One region of the Kluyvera georgiana genome, then DNA from elsewhere that is predicted to be linked to it. Evidence: predicted binding sites of a transcription regulator. Region 1 holds the regulator's gene; the other holds the start of a gene.
What was found. Region 1 encodes PhoB, which activates phosphate uptake and scavenging genes when phosphate is short. Its sites were predicted from a motif close to CTGTCATAAAACTGNCNNAT; they were not measured.

Region 1 (7,449 bases):
CATCTTGATGGCGTCGGCGGAGCCGTAAAACAGCCCCGTACCAATTGCCGATCCGAGGGCCATAAAGCGAATGTGTCGGGTGCTTAACCCGCGCTTCAGCTTGTTGTTTTCCATCGTTTCCAGTGCCATGTCATACCCATCATCCCCGCGTCACCGCGAACGACTTAGGTGAAAGTACCCAAAATAAAAAACCACGGAACATCACGTTCCGTGGTTAAAACACCTGACTCTGCGACGCGAATTAATGCGCGCTTGATGTCACCTGACGACCCGCCATACGGTCCCAGACAATCGCCAGAACCGCCATAACGACCGTCGGCATCAGCCATGCCAGACCTTGCTCGGCCAGCGGCAGACGAGCGGCCCACCCCGGCAGCACGTCTGCGAACGCAGAGGCTTTAATCCCGTCAAGGATACCAAAAACAAGGCTGATGAACATCGGTGGTGCAATAACGCGGCCCGAATTATGCCACCAATTACGCGTAAAGCTGAGTACTACAAGTGCGATACACGGTGGATAGATGGCCGTCAGCACCGGAATCGAAATCTGAATCAGATGGCTGAGCCCCAGATTTGATACCGCCATTGAGAACAAACCAAGGATAAACACCAGCGTACGGTAGGAGAACGGCAGGTACTGAGCAAAAAACTCTGCACAAGCGCAGGTCAGGCCAACCGCGGTCACCAGACAGGCGATGAAGATCAGCGCCGCCAGCAGGAAGCTCCCGGCACCACCGAAAGTGTGCTGAACGTAAGCATGCAGAATCGCCGCGCCGTTGGCATTCTGATCGACCAGAATCGCGCTATCAGAACCCAGGCGGAACAGCGCCAGATACAGCAGCGTCAAGCCGACACCGGCCATCAGACCGGCCCAGATAGTGTAGCGAGTCAGTAAACGCGCTTCCGTCACACCGCGAGAACGCGCGGCGTTAACGATAACAATCCCGAAGACCATCGCGCCAAGCGTGTCCATGGTCAGGTAGCCGTTAACGAAACCGTTAGAAAACGCGGCGGTTTCATAGGCATCCAGCGCATGGCTGATCGGGCCCGCAGGCCAGATAACCGCCGCAACGGCCAGCACAATCAGCGCCAGAATTTTCAGCGGCGCCAGGAAGTTGCCGACGGTATCGAGCAGCTTGCCCGGATACAGCGAGACCAGAATCACCAGCGCAAAATAAATGAGGCTATAGATAAACAGCGGCAGTTCACCGCTACCGGTCAGCGGCGCAATACCAATTTCAAACGAGACGGTCGCGGTACGCGGCGTAGCGAACAGTGGCCCAACCGCCAGATAGCAGACGGTGGCAAGCAGCACACCCGCCACTTTGCCGATTGGCGTACTCAGGCTATCAACGCCGCCGCCCACTTTGGCGAGCGCGACTACGGTCAGCACCGGAAGACCCACAGCAGTAATCAGGAAGCCGATCGCCGCGGTCCAGACGTGAGGACCGGCCTGCAGACCAACCATAGGAGGAAAAATGATGTTACCTGCGCCAACAAACAACGCAAAGGTCATAAAGCCCAGAGCGATGATGTCACGCGATTTTAATTGATGGGTCATATGTAACTACTGCCTGTGGATGTGGTGTTGTAAAACAAATTTATCGCAATGGATTCAGCGGAATGATACAGAGCAAACCAACGATAAACTCAGAGGGATATGCTCCCTTCGCGGAGTAAATAAGAATAGTTTTTTGATTTACCGCGTATAAACAGTCTGTTTACGACCGTATGGGGGCCAATTTAAACGCTTATAACGTTTTAAAGCAACACGGGATCGCAAAACCAGATGATTATATTGATACTCAATTAACAACCAGACTTATTGACTGGATTTAAGAAAAACATCCGGCTAATCATGCGAACAAAAAACAACCAGACGTTCGTTAATCAGGCAGCGTTTTCTTAACTGCAAAGCAAACAGACCAGCCAGGGCTGGTCTGTGGAAAGTTAAGATGACAAGCTGGCGATCAGTCGCTGTTTTTGGCAATTAAACGTTCCGGCAGCAGGAAGCTAAAGCACGATCCCTTGCCGACTTCACTGCTAATTTCCAGGCGACTGTCGTGGTGGCTGACGGCATGTTTCACAATCGCTAACCCCAGCCCACTGCCGCCGGTCTGCCTGGAGCGCGCTTTATCCACGCGATAAAAGCGTTCGGTGAGCCTTGGCAGGTGCTCTGGCGCGATGCCCGGCCCATTATCTTCGACACTAAACAGCGCCCCATGCGGCGCATGCTGCCAGCGCACCGTAATCAACGTGCCTTCCGGCGTATGATTCACGGCGTTATAGACCAGATTCGACATCGCACTGCGCAGTTGATCCTCATTGCCCAGCACCTTCAGCGTTTCATCGACTTCAAAGCGGAACTGATGCTTCTGCTGGCTCAGCGTCTGCGCTTCACGCTCGACCACCCGCAGCATCATCGGTACGTCGATTTTTTCATTCAGCGCGAGCGTCGGCGAGGCTTCAATCTTCGACAGCGTTAACAGCTGCCTGACCAACCCTTCCATGCGCTGGGTCTGCTCGCGCATGGTGTGCAGCGCTTTTTCACGCACGTTCCCTTCCAGCACCTGCTCGTGCATCATCTCCAGATAACCTTGCAGCACGGTGAGCGGCGTACGCAGCTCATGGCTAACGTTGGCGAAGAAATTCCGCCGCGCCCCTTCCAACTGGTGCATCTGCGTCACGTCGCGCGCCACCATCAGCAGCTGACGGTCGGTATACGGCATAATGCGGATTTCCAGATGGCGACCGTTATTCAGCACCAGATGCAGCGGCTTGAGAAAATCGCGTTTTTTGAGGTGTTGGGTAAATTCGGGGTAACGCAGCAGGTTGAGGATGTTTTGCCCGCTATCGTCGGGCCAGCGAAGCCCCAGCAGCTGCTGGGCAAGGCCATTACACCAGAAGATCGCCCCTTCTTCCGTGGTCAACACCACGGCGTCTGGCAGCGACTCGGCGCCGCTACGAAAGCGTTTAATCAGATTTCCCAGCTCGCGGCGACGCTTTTTATTACGCAACTGCATCTGGTTAAGCCCGTACAGCAGCGGCTCCCAGCTGCCGCGACCCGGCGGCGGCGTCATACTTCTATCGACCCACAGCCACCACGACAAACGCAACAGATTCCAGAAATGCCAGATCAGCAGGCCGGTCACTGCCGCCAGTAAAAACCACGGCAGATAACCAAAAATCAGTCCCAGTACGACAGCCGGGAGACAGCATAATAGCAGCTCCAGGGCCAGCCTTTTCCATGACAGCCGTTCCAGCACGCGTCACTCTCCTGTCAAAAATTAGAATCGGGCAGAGAAACGATAGCCCGTGCCGCGAACGGTTTGCACCATACGATCGTGGCCGCTGTGCTCCAGCGCCTTACGCAGCCGACGAATATGAACGTCGACGGTGCGGTCTTCCACATACACGTTGGTACCCCAGACGTGGTTCAGCAGTTGTTCACGGCTGTACACGCGCTCCGGGTGAGTCATAAAGAAGTGTAATAGCTTAAACTCGGTCGGCCCCATATCGAGAGGGTTTTCGCCGGTCATCACGCGATGAGAAGTAGGGTCAAGGCTCAGGCCCTGCATCTCGATCACCTCTTCCACCGCCATCGGTGAAATGCGCCGCATCACGGCTTTAATGCGCGCGACCAGCTCTTTTGGTGAGAAGGGCTTAGTAATGTAATCATCCGCGCCCGTCTCCAGGCCACGCACCCGATCTTCCTCTTCACCGCGGGCGGTTAGCATCACCACCGGAATATCGCGGGTTAAGGCTTCACGTTTGATATGCTTAATAAATTGCAGCCCCGAACCGCCCGGTAACATCCAGTCGAGCAGAATAAGGTCGGGCCAGGGTTCATTCAGTTTACTCACTGCGGTATCGTAATCTTCCGCTTCTACCGGCTGAAAACCATTTTGTTCCAGCACGAAACAGACCATTTCGCGGATTGGCGCTTCATCTTCAACGACCAGAATACGTCTTGCCATTATTTGCCCTGTTTTTAGACATCAGTATTATATACGGCGTCATTATGCGTCAGATTTATGACAGTTTTATGATAAACATGACCGTTTGATGATCGCGCTTAACCGTTTATGACACGCGCCATACGCGCTCATCGACCCCAGCGTAGGTGAATGTTTATAATCAACTTTACGTCACTTCTTACGGAATCGCTATGCGCATTATCCATACCTCGGACTGGCACCTCGGCCAGAACTTCTACAGCAAGAGCCGCGCGGCCGAACACGATGCCTTTCTGCGCTGGCTGCTGACCACCGCCGAGGCGGAGCGCGTAGACGCGATTATCGTCGCGGGCGACATCTTCGATACCGGTTCGCCGCCGAGCTACGCGCGCGAGCTGTATAACCGCTTTGTGGTCAATCTTCAGCAAACGGGCTGCCATCTGGTGGTGCTGGCGGGCAACCATGACTCGGTGGCGACACTTAACGAATCGCGCGATATTCTGTCGTTCCTCAATACCACGGTGATTGCCAGCGCGGGTCATGCGCCGTTTATTCTGAATCAGCGCGACGGTACGCCCGGCGCAGTGTTCTGCCCGGTGCCGTTTCTGCGTCCGCGCGACATCATCACCAGCCAGGCGGGGCTTTCTGGCAATGAAAAAGTACGTCAGGTGCTGGACAGCATTACCGATTACTATCAGCAGCAGTATCAACAGGCCTGCGGGCTACGCGGCGACCTGCCGCTGCCGATCATCGCCAGCGGCCATCTGACCACCGTCGGCGCCAGTAAAAGCGACGCGGTGCGCGATATCTATATTGGCACGCTGGATGCTTTCCCGGCGCAGAATTTCCCGCCAGCCGATTACATCGCGCTGGGGCATATTCACCGGGCGCAGAAAATCGGCGGCAGCGAGCATATCCGCTACAGCGGCTCGCCTCTCCCGTTAAGCTTTGACGAAACCGGCAAAGCGAAAAGCGTAAACCTGGTGACATTTAGCGACGGCAAGCTGGCCGCAGTGACCCCGCTAACCGTCCCCATCACGCAGGCGCTGGCGGTGATTAAGGGCGATTTCGACAGCATCAGCGCACAGCTCGCGGCGTGGGAGAAAACCGATACCGAGGCCACCACATGGCTCGATATCGAAATCACCAGCGACGAATACCTGCATGATATTCAACGTAAAATCCAGGCTATCACCGACGATCTACCGGTCGAGGTACTGCTGGTGCGCCGCAGCCGCGAGCAGCGCCAGCGTATTCTGGAAAGTCAGACGCGTGAAACCCTGAGCGAGCTGAGTATTGAAGAGGTGTTCCAACGCCGCCTGGCGCTGGAAACGCTTGAGGAACCGCAGCAGCAACGCCTGCAAACGCTGTTTACCGAAACGCTAAACAGCCTTGGCGAGGAACAACAGCCATGAAAATTCTCAGCCTGCGCCTGAAAAATCTTAACTCGCTCAAAGGTGAGTGGAAAATCGATTTCACCCAAGAGCCTTTCGCCAGCAACGGTCTGTTTGCCATCACCGGCCCGACCGGCGCGGGCAAAACCACCCTGCTGGACGCCATCTGCCTGGCGCTGTACCACGAGACGCCGCGCCTCAATACCGTTTCGCAGTCACAAAATGACCTGATGACCCGCGACACCGCCGAGTGTCTGGCGGAAGTCGAGTTTGAAGTACAGGGCGTCGCCTATCGCGCCTTCTGGAGCCAGAACCGCGCGCGCAACCAGCCGGACGGTAATTTACAGGCACCGCGCGTCGAACTGGCGCGCTGCGCCGACGGGCAAATTCTGGCGGATAAGGTCAAAGACAAGCTGGAGATGACCGCGTCGCTCAGCGGGCTGGACTATGGCCGCTTTACCCGCTCCATGTTGCTCTCACAGGGCCAGTTTGCCGCCTTCCTCAACGCCAAACCGAAAGAGCGCGCCGAGCTGCTGGAAGAGTTGACCGGCACCGAAATTTACGGCCAGATTTCCGCGCAGGTCTTTGAAAAGCATAAGCAGGCGCGTAATGACCTCGACAAGCTTCAGGCCCAGGCCAGCGGTGTGGTGCTGCTGAGCGAAGAGCAGCAACAGTCCCTACAGCAAAGTTTGCAGGCGCTTACTTCCGATGAAAAGCAGTGGCAACAACAGCAGGCGACCGCCCTCACGCATCAGCAATGGCTGTCACGCCGTACGGAGCTGGAACAAGACGGGCAGAAAACCCAGCAGGCGTTGAAAGAAGCCCAGCAGACCCTGGAAGCGGCGCAGCCGCAGCTCGCCGTGCTGAGCCGCGCGCAGCCCGCTGAAGCGCTGCGCCCGCACTGGTCACAGATGCAGGAACAGGCCGCCACGGTGGCCAAAACCCGCGCGCAGGTTCTGCAAGTGAATACTCGCTTACAGGCAGCACGCACCCTGCGAGATCGCATTCGCTACAGCGCGGAACGCCAGCACGCCGCGCTCACGCAGTCGCTGCAACAACAGCAACAATGGCTTCAGGCGCATGAACATATTCAGCGCTGGCAAGGCGAGCTCACCGGATGGCGGAGCGCATTTGCTCAGCAGACGCGGGAACGTGCGCAGCAACAAACGCAAGAACAGCGCCGTAATGCGCTGGCAACACAGCTGAACCAGCTACCGCCTTCCACGCTGACGCTCACGCAGGAAGAGGTCGCCGCCCGAATCGCCGAACACGCGGCGGCGCGCCCGCAGCGCCAGCAGCTCAGCAGCCTGCACGCACGGTTTATCCCGCTCAACGCCCGCCGACAGCAGCTGATGGATGCTCAGCAGCAGCGCCAGCAGCAGTTGGAGAAAATAATCGCCGAACTGACCCAGCTTCGCCTGGTCTATAAAGAGAAAAAACAGCAGTTGGCCGACGTTAAGGCCATTTGCGATTTGGAAGACACCATCGTTAAGCTGGAAGCCGAGCGCGCGCGTCTCCAGCCAGGCGCGCCGTGCCCGCTGTGCGGTTCCACCAGCCATCCGGCGCTGGCCGAATATCAGGCTTTAAAACCGGACGCCAATAAAGCACGTCGCGATGCGCTGGAAAAAGAGGTTTCGCAGCTGGCCGAAAACGGCGCGACGCTGCGTGGCCAGCAGGAGACGCTGCAAAAGCAGCAGCAGAAAGAAAATGACGAGCTCACCTCGCTTTCTCAGCAGGAGCAAGCGCTTACCTCACAGTGGCAGGAGACTCTCCAGCATTTGCATATCGATCTGCAACCGACTGACGATATCAACGGCTGGCTGGCCGCGCAGGATGACGCCGAACAGCAGCGTTATCAGCACCAACAACGCCTGACGCTGGAACAGCAGCTTCGCGAGCTTGAGGCGCAGCTAACGCAGCTACGCGAAGAACAGGAGCAGCGTACTGCCGCGCTTAATCAATCGTTCACGGCTTTTGGCCTGTCGCAACCGCAGGCTGGCGATGAAAACAGTTGGCTGACGGCACGCGAAACCGAGATAGCCCAGTGGCAACAGCAACAGGCGCAAAGCCAGAGCACCCAACAGCAGCTGGCGTTGATT
Region 2 (7,449 bases), 360 kb from region 1:
TTGTGGAAAACCTGACCCAAACGCTCGATCGTGAACGCCTGTTCACCGCCGACGTGGCCCATGAGCTACGTACCCCGCTGGCGGGGCTGAAACTGCATCTGGAGCTGCTGGAGAAAACCCAGAAACTGAGCCTTGCGCCGCTGATTCAGCGTTTGGATCAGATGACCGAAAGCGTGGCACAACTGCTGCTGCTGGCGCGGGTCGGCCAGTCGTTTTCAGCGGGAAGCTATCAGCAGGTGAATTTGCTGAGTGATGTGCTGGAACCGCTTAAAGATGAGCTGGAAACGATGCTGGAGGTTCGGGCGCAGAAGTTAGTCATTGCCGAGCCAACGCCCACGGTAACCGTTGCCGGTGATGCAACGCTGCTGCGCCTGATGGTTCGCAATCTGGTGGAAAATGCGCATCGCTACAGTCCAAAATCAACCACCATTACGCTGTCGCTGGTGAAAGACAGCAAACCGATGTTGATTGTGCAAGATGAAGGTCCAGGAATAGATGAGTCGAAGGTGGGCGAACTTAGTCAGGCCTTTGTCCGCATGGACAGCCGCTATGGCGGCATTGGCCTCGGGTTAAGCATCGTGACACGCATTGCCCAGCTGCATGAAGCCGCATTCTTCCTGCAAAACCGCGAGGACACCACCGGAACGCGGGCATGGATAGAGTTTTTACCGACAAAGCGCTAAAACGCCTCAGTAGGTCAGCACCCAGTGGCTCAGGAAGCCGGCAACGATGGCAACGGAGACGAGTAAGGTAAATAACTGCTGGAAATTCAGATTCGACATGACGCTACCCCTAATGATTTTACGGATAGTATCAGCAGAATAGATTAAGTGAACCTTAAGGCAGGTTGCGGGCTCGTGATGGCTGCCGCAATTTAGATAAATAATGCCCGATACGTCACAGTAGGCCGGATAAGGCGCTTGCGCCGCCATCCGGCACCTGTGCCGAATGGCCCGATAGCGCTAACGTTTATCAGGCCTACTCGTCGATATTTTCGCGGCGGATCACGACGTCGCGATAAACAGCTCGCGCAGCTGGTGCAGGCGATCGCGAATTTCTGCGGCTTCTTCAAACTCGAGGTTCTGCGCGTGTTTCAGCATCTGAGCCTCCAGCGTTTGAATCTGCTGCTGGAGCGCCTTCGGCGTCAGCGCCTGCACATCCGGCTCAACGATTGGCGACGCAGAACGAGACTTGCCGCGACCCTTCGCTTTCGTCTTCGCCAGCCCTTCACCCATTGCCAGAATATCGACAACGTCTTTGACCAGCCCCTGCGGCACGATGCCGTGCTCTTCGTTGTAGCGTTCCTGCTTCTCGCGGCGGCGTTCCGTTTCGCCAATGGCCTTCGCCATCGATGGGGTAATCTTGTCGCCGTAGAGAATGGCTTTACCGTTGATGTTACGCGCGGCGCGGCCAATGGTCTGAATCAGCGAGCGTTCCGAACGCAGGAAGCCCTCTTTGTCGGCATCGAGAATGGCCACCAGCGAGACTTCCGGCATATCCAGGCCTTCACGCAGCAGGTTGATCCCCACCAGCACGTCAAACTCGCCCAGACGTAAATCACGAATGATCTCCATACGTTCGACGGTGTCGATATCGGAGTGCAGGTAACGTACGCGTTCACCGTGTTCTTCGAGATATTCCGTCAGGTCTTCCGCCATGCGTTTGGTCAGGGTCGTCACCAGCACGCGTTCGTTGATAACCGAGCGCTTGCGAATTTCTGACAGCAGGTCATCCACCTGAGTCGCCACCGGGCGTACCTCAATCAACGGGTCAAGCAGCCCGGTTGGACGCACGACCTGGTCGATAACTTCGCCGCCGGATTTCTCCAGCTCGTAGTTACCCGGCGTTGCTGAAACATAGATGGTTTGCGGCGCCAGCGCTTCAAATTCTTCGAACTTCAGCGGGCGGTTGTCGAGCGCCGACGGCAGACGGAAGCCGTACTCAACCAGCGTCTCTTTGCGCGCCCGGTCGCCGCGGTACATGCCGCCAATTTGCGGAATGGTAACGTGCGATTCATCGATCACCAGCAGACCGTCAGCCGGCAGATAATCAAATAAGGTCGGCGGCGGTTCACCCGGCCCGCGCCCGGAAAGGAAGCGCGAGTAGTTTTCAATGCCCGAGCAGTAGCCAAGCTCGTTCATCATTTCAAGATCGAACTGGGTACGCTGGCTCAGACGCTGCTCTTCGAGCAGCTTGTTGTTGTCGAGCAGCACCTTGCGGCGCTCTGCCAGCTCAACCTTGATATCTTCCATCGCCTGGACAATGCGCTCACGCGGCGTGACGTAGTGCGATTTCGGGTAGATGGTGAAGCGCTGAATGGTTGACTCGACGTGCCCGGTTAGCGGATCGAACAGCGAGAGGCGCTCGACCTCTTCATCAAACAGCTCAACGCGCAGCGCCAGATCGTCAGACTCTGCCGGGAAGATATCAATCACCTCGCCGCGTACGCGGAAGGTCGCGCGCTGGAACGCCTGATCGTTGCGGGTGTACTGCAGCTCAGCCAGACGACGCAGGATCGAACGCTGGTCGATAATCATGCCGACCGTCAGGTGTAGCATCATTTTCAAATAGAGATCGGGATCGCCCAGGCCGTAAATCGCCGACACCGAAGCCACCACCACCACATCGCGGCGTTCGAGCAGCGCTTTGGTGGCGGACAGACGCATCTGCTCAATGTGTTCGTTCACCGAGGCGTCTTTTTCGATAAACGTGTCTGAGCTGGGAACATAGGCTTCTGGCTGGTAGTAATCGTAGTAGGAGACAAAATACTCCACCGCGTTTTCCGGAAAGAATGCCTTCATTTCGCCATAGAGCTGGGCGGCCAGCGTTTTGTTCGGCGCCAGCACCATCGTCGGACGCTGCAGATCGGCAATGACGTTGGCCACGGTAAAGGTTTTTCCCGACCCGGTTACGCCCAGCAGCGTCTGGTGCGCCAGGCCATCCTCCAGCCCTTCTTTCAGGCGTGAGATGGCCAGCGGCTGGTCGCCGGAAGGACTGAACGCGGAATGCAATTTAAAGGGTTTACTCATGGGCAACGCTACCTGATAACGGATGGGTCGGGCTGGAGATTAATTCTACTCGCCGCCTGCCAAATTGCCAATAAAAAACACTGGATATAAAAACAGTAATCCATTATCGTATTTTGAGCAAAACAGGTTGCGGCATGCGTCACAGGCGAAAATTTATCCTCTGACAACATAAAACACCACTCGAACCGGGTTATCCCCAGAACTTTTTCTCTTTTAACATTTGTCAATATCGGTCATGAAAGTTTTATGGCAATCCGCAGCACTTTTTATTACGCCATTGCTTTTATGTATCTTATTGATTATTAATAAAAAGATAGAAAAGCCGCCTTTCGCATCAATTCAGGCGCAGGCCGCATGTTCTCTCGTTTACCGCTAGTTTTCTAACTCTAATACACAGGGTTATCCACAGGAATAGTGGATAACTGCCGCTAGCCCCTATCCCTCGCCACCCGGCGGTTTGCGCAACTTCCTGTCAACGTGAAATCAAAAAAATATTTTCTCGCCAATTTTGATATGCATCAGCGAAAAAGCACACGCGTTTTATCCATAACAGTGTGCTTTTTCCTTACGTTTTCTGCGGGTTATTGCTTACGAATGAAGATAGCCCGCGAGAGAAAAAACAGAATAAAAAAGCGGTCTATAACGCGCTCAAATCGAGATAGCCGCCAAGGGGCCGATCGTCAACCGACTCGCCAAGCCATGGAATTTCACCCAGCATCGGGGCTGGCAGCATTCTCTGGAGGGTGCTGAGATACTCAGCGTGGCGACGTCCCGGCGGAACGACATCATTAGCAATCCAGCCAGCCAATCGCAGACCGGCCTGCTGTACTGCCTGAGCGGTTAGCACGGCGTGGTTGATACAACCTAGCTTTACGCCAACGACCAGAATAACCGGCAACTGCTCGTCACGAACCCAGTCGGCGAGCGTCAGCGTGGGCGAGAGCGGCGTGAACCAGCCGCCAGCGCCTTCCACCAGCACCCAATCGGCCTGCGCCTCTAAGGCACGCAACCCCGCCGATAGCACGCTGGCCTCAATAGGCCGCTGTTCATCGGCGCTCACGATATGCGGTGACGTGGGTTCCGCAAAGGTATAGGGGTTCACCTCTTCATAGCGCAGCGGTAGTACGCTGTTACGCTGGAGCGCCAGCGCATCGCTGTTGCGCAACCCCTCGTCGGTCATTTCGCTGCCCGACGCCACTGGCTTATAGCCCACGGCGCAACGCCCCAGCAGGCGTGCGGCCTGCAATAGTGCAGTGCTGGCAACGGTTTTCCCGACTTCCGTATCGGTTCCGGTTACATAAAAACGTTCAGTCACGTGTGATGATTCCTGTGAAAAGATGGTAGGTCAGCGGACAAGCGCCCCCCAGCTTCGGCCACGCCAGCTGGAGCTGCTGGAGCCTGCCGCGGGTGAGCGGCTGGCGGCTGCGCCCTTGATGAAGGTGCGTTGCGCCAATCCCCTTTAACGAGCGCATCGCGCTCAGCGCATCGGGGAAAGAAAGGGTGATGGAGGTGGCCTTGCTATAGCCAGAATAGGCCGCCAGCGCCTCGCGCAGCGTCGCTTCAGGCAGGAAGCGATTGGCGTGCGGGAGGCTGTCGAGTGCCTGCCACGCCTGATTCAACTCTGGCAGCGAACCGGCCGTCAGCGTGGTAAATGCCAGCGTGCCGCCGGGGGCGAGCTGGCGATAAAGCCCAGCCAGCGCCGCACGCAGGTCGCTGCACCACTGAATAGCCAGATTGCTCCACGCTAAATCGAAGCCGCCGGCGGGCAGCGGAATATCTTCAATATCCGCCAGCAGGTACGCATCCGCCGCCTGCTGTAAACGCGCCTGCTGCAGCATCTCCGCCGAGAGATCCAGTGCGGTAACGTGGCTGCCCTGCTCGCGCCAGTAGCGGCTGTAGCTCCCCGGCCCACAGCCGGCGTCGAGTACGCGGGGAAACGCCCGCGCCGGCAGCTGGGACAGCAGCTGCGCGGCGCTAAGACGCTGTAACTCGTCGTGTTGCTGATAAGAAGACGCCGCGCGGCCAAACGCCGCGGCGACCGCCTGTTTATCCACGCTCGCCATGCAAAACCTCCAGCAGATGAGCAATGTCCTGCGCGTCATGCGCGGCAGTGAGCGTCAGGCGCAAACGCGCGGTGCCCGCAGGCACCGTCGGTGGACGAATAGCCGTCACCCAGCAGTCCTGCGCACGCAAGCGTTCGGCTAACCGCAGCGTGTCTGCGTTATCACCGACGATCAGCGGCTGAATGGCGCTCTGTGAGCCGCTCAGCTCGTAGGCCAGCCCTTGAGCACCATGGCGAAACGCCGCAATATGCTGGGCCAGAATGTCACGCCGCTGTTGGCCGTCATCGCTCTGAATGACCGCCAGCGCCGCCTGTAACGCTTGCGCCTGGGCAGGCGGCATCGCGGTGCTGTAAATCAGGTGGCGGGCGAACTGGATGAAATAGTCGGCGACCGCCTGGCTGCAAAGCACCGCCGCGCCGCTGAGGCCAAAGGCTTTGCCGAAAGTCACCACCAGTAGCTCCGGCTTAACGCCCTGCTGAGAGCAACTGCCGCGTCCATTTTCACCGACTACGCCAATACCGTGCGCATCGTCGACCATCAGCCACGCATCGGCGGCGCGCGCCGCGGCGGCAACCTCGGCCAGCGGCGCGCTGTCGCCGTCCATACTGAACACCCCTTCCGTCACCACCAGCTGTTGCCCCTCGACGGGGGTAGCCAGCAGCCGGGCAAGATGTTGGCCGTCGTTATGCTGGAAACGCCGCAGCTGCGCGGGACTCAGGGTTGCGGCCTCCAGCAGCGAAGCGTGGCTCAGGCGGTCGGCGACGATACGATCCTCGCGTCCGGCCAGTGCGGCAATCACCGCCTGGTTGGCGGCAAAACCGGAGATAAACAGCAGCGCGCGGTCATAGCCGAGCCAGTCCGCCAGCTGTGCTTCCAGGCGCAGATGCGCCTGGTGGTAACCGGTGACATGCGCGGAGCCGCCGCTGCCAACGCCGTAACGTTGTGCCCCGTCCTGCCAGGCGCGAATCACCTGCGGGTGCTGGCTAAGGCCCAGATAATCGTTGCTGGAAAAATTGCGGTAACGGCGTCCTTCGCACGTCAGCCAGCGCCCTGTCCCCTGCGCCAGCGGCTGGCGCTGACGAAAGGCCTGCGTTTCACGGCGTTCGGCGACGGCACGGTCGATTCGCTGCTGCCAGCTCATACCGCCGCCGCGTTGTAATAATCGTCTGTATCCGGCGTCATCAGCGCCTGCTCGAGACGCTGCTGCTGCTCGTTGTCTCCGGCGGTGACCGTGGTTTGCTGCGGGTTCAGCCCCAGCTTGCGGAACAGCTGTAAGTCTTTATCTTCTTCCGGGTTTGGCGTCGTCAGCAGCTTGCAGCCGTAGAAGATAGAGTTAGCGCCCGCCATAAAGCACATGGCCTGCGTTTGCTCGTTCATCTGCTCGCGCCCCGCGGACAGACGCACGTGCGAGGTCGGCATCATGATGCGCGCCACGGCAATAGTACGAATAAAATCAAAGGCATCAACGTCTTCGTTATCGGCCAACGGTGTACCTTTCACCTTCACCAACATGTTGATCGGCACGCTTTCCGGCGGCGTCGGCAGGTTGGCCAACTGGAGCAGCAGACCGGCGCGGTCGGTGACCGTTTCACCGAGCCCGACGATCCCGCCGGAACACACTTTAATCCCGGCTTCGCGCACTTTATCCAGGGTATCGAGACGTTCCTGATAGCTACGGGTGGTAATGATGTTGCCGTAGAACTCCGGCGAGGTATCGAGGTTGTGGTTATAGTAGTCCAGCCCCGCCGAGGCCAGACGCGCCGCCTGGCTGTCGGAGAGCGTCCCGAGCGTCATGCAGGCTTCAAGCCCCATCTCTTTGACGCCCTGCACCATCTGCTCGAGATACGGCATATCGCGCTCGTGCGGGTTTTTCCACGCCGCGCCCATACAGAAACGGGTGGAGCCCGCCAGCTTGGCTTTGCGCGCCGACTCCAGCACCTGTTCCACTTCCATCAGGCGCTCGCTCTCCAGCCCGGTTTTGTAGCGTGAACTCTGCGGGCAGTACTTACAGTCTTCCGGACAGGCGCCGGTTTTAATCGACAGCAGCGTACTCACCTGTACCTGCTGAGGGTCAAAATGTTGGCGGTGGACCTGCTGCGCTTCAAACAGCAGTTCCAGCAGCGGTTTTTCGAAAAGAGCGTTGACCTGCGACATTGTCCAGCGTAAAGGGTGAGCCATTGGCTTCTCCGGGGGTTTTGTTAATTTTCGGTTCGGTTTATACTCGTAAACCTAAAACTTTTCAAAATGGTTTACAAGTCGATTATGACAACGGACGATCTCGCCTTCGATAGCCGCCATATCTGGCATCCCTACACCTCCATGACCGCACCGTTACCGGTTTATCCGGTGGTTTCCGC

Region 2: uvrB (excinuclease ABC subunit UvrB) is a predicted target of PhoB. The motif match lies at 3,263-3,282, and genes of this name have one in related genera.

The regions. Positions count from the first base shown of each region.
Region 1 is NZ_CP158865.1:3,778,987-3,786,435, forward strand. It holds gene proY (proline-specific permease ProY) at 1-114, opposite strand, end outside; gene brnQ (branched-chain amino acid transporter carrier protein BrnQ) at 242-1,561, opposite strand; gene phoR (phosphate regulon sensor histidine kinase PhoR) at 1,971-3,266, opposite strand; gene phoB (phosphate response regulator transcription factor PhoB) at 3,288-3,977, opposite strand; gene sbcD (exonuclease subunit SbcD) at 4,169-5,371, shown strand; gene sbcC (exonuclease subunit SbcC) at 5,368-7,449, shown strand, end outside.
Region 2 is NZ_CP158865.1:3,416,661-3,424,109, forward strand. It holds gene pmrB (two-component system sensor histidine kinase PmrB) at 1-683, shown strand, start outside; gene uvrB (excinuclease ABC subunit UvrB) at 1,005-3,029, opposite strand; gene bioD (dethiobiotin synthase) at 3,667-4,344, opposite strand; gene bioC (malonyl-ACP O-methyltransferase BioC) at 4,337-5,092, opposite strand; gene bioF (8-amino-7-oxononanoate synthase) at 5,076-6,233, opposite strand; gene bioB (biotin synthase BioB) at 6,230-7,270, opposite strand; gene bioA (adenosylmethionine--8-amino-7-oxononanoate transaminase) at 7,355-7,449, shown strand, end outside.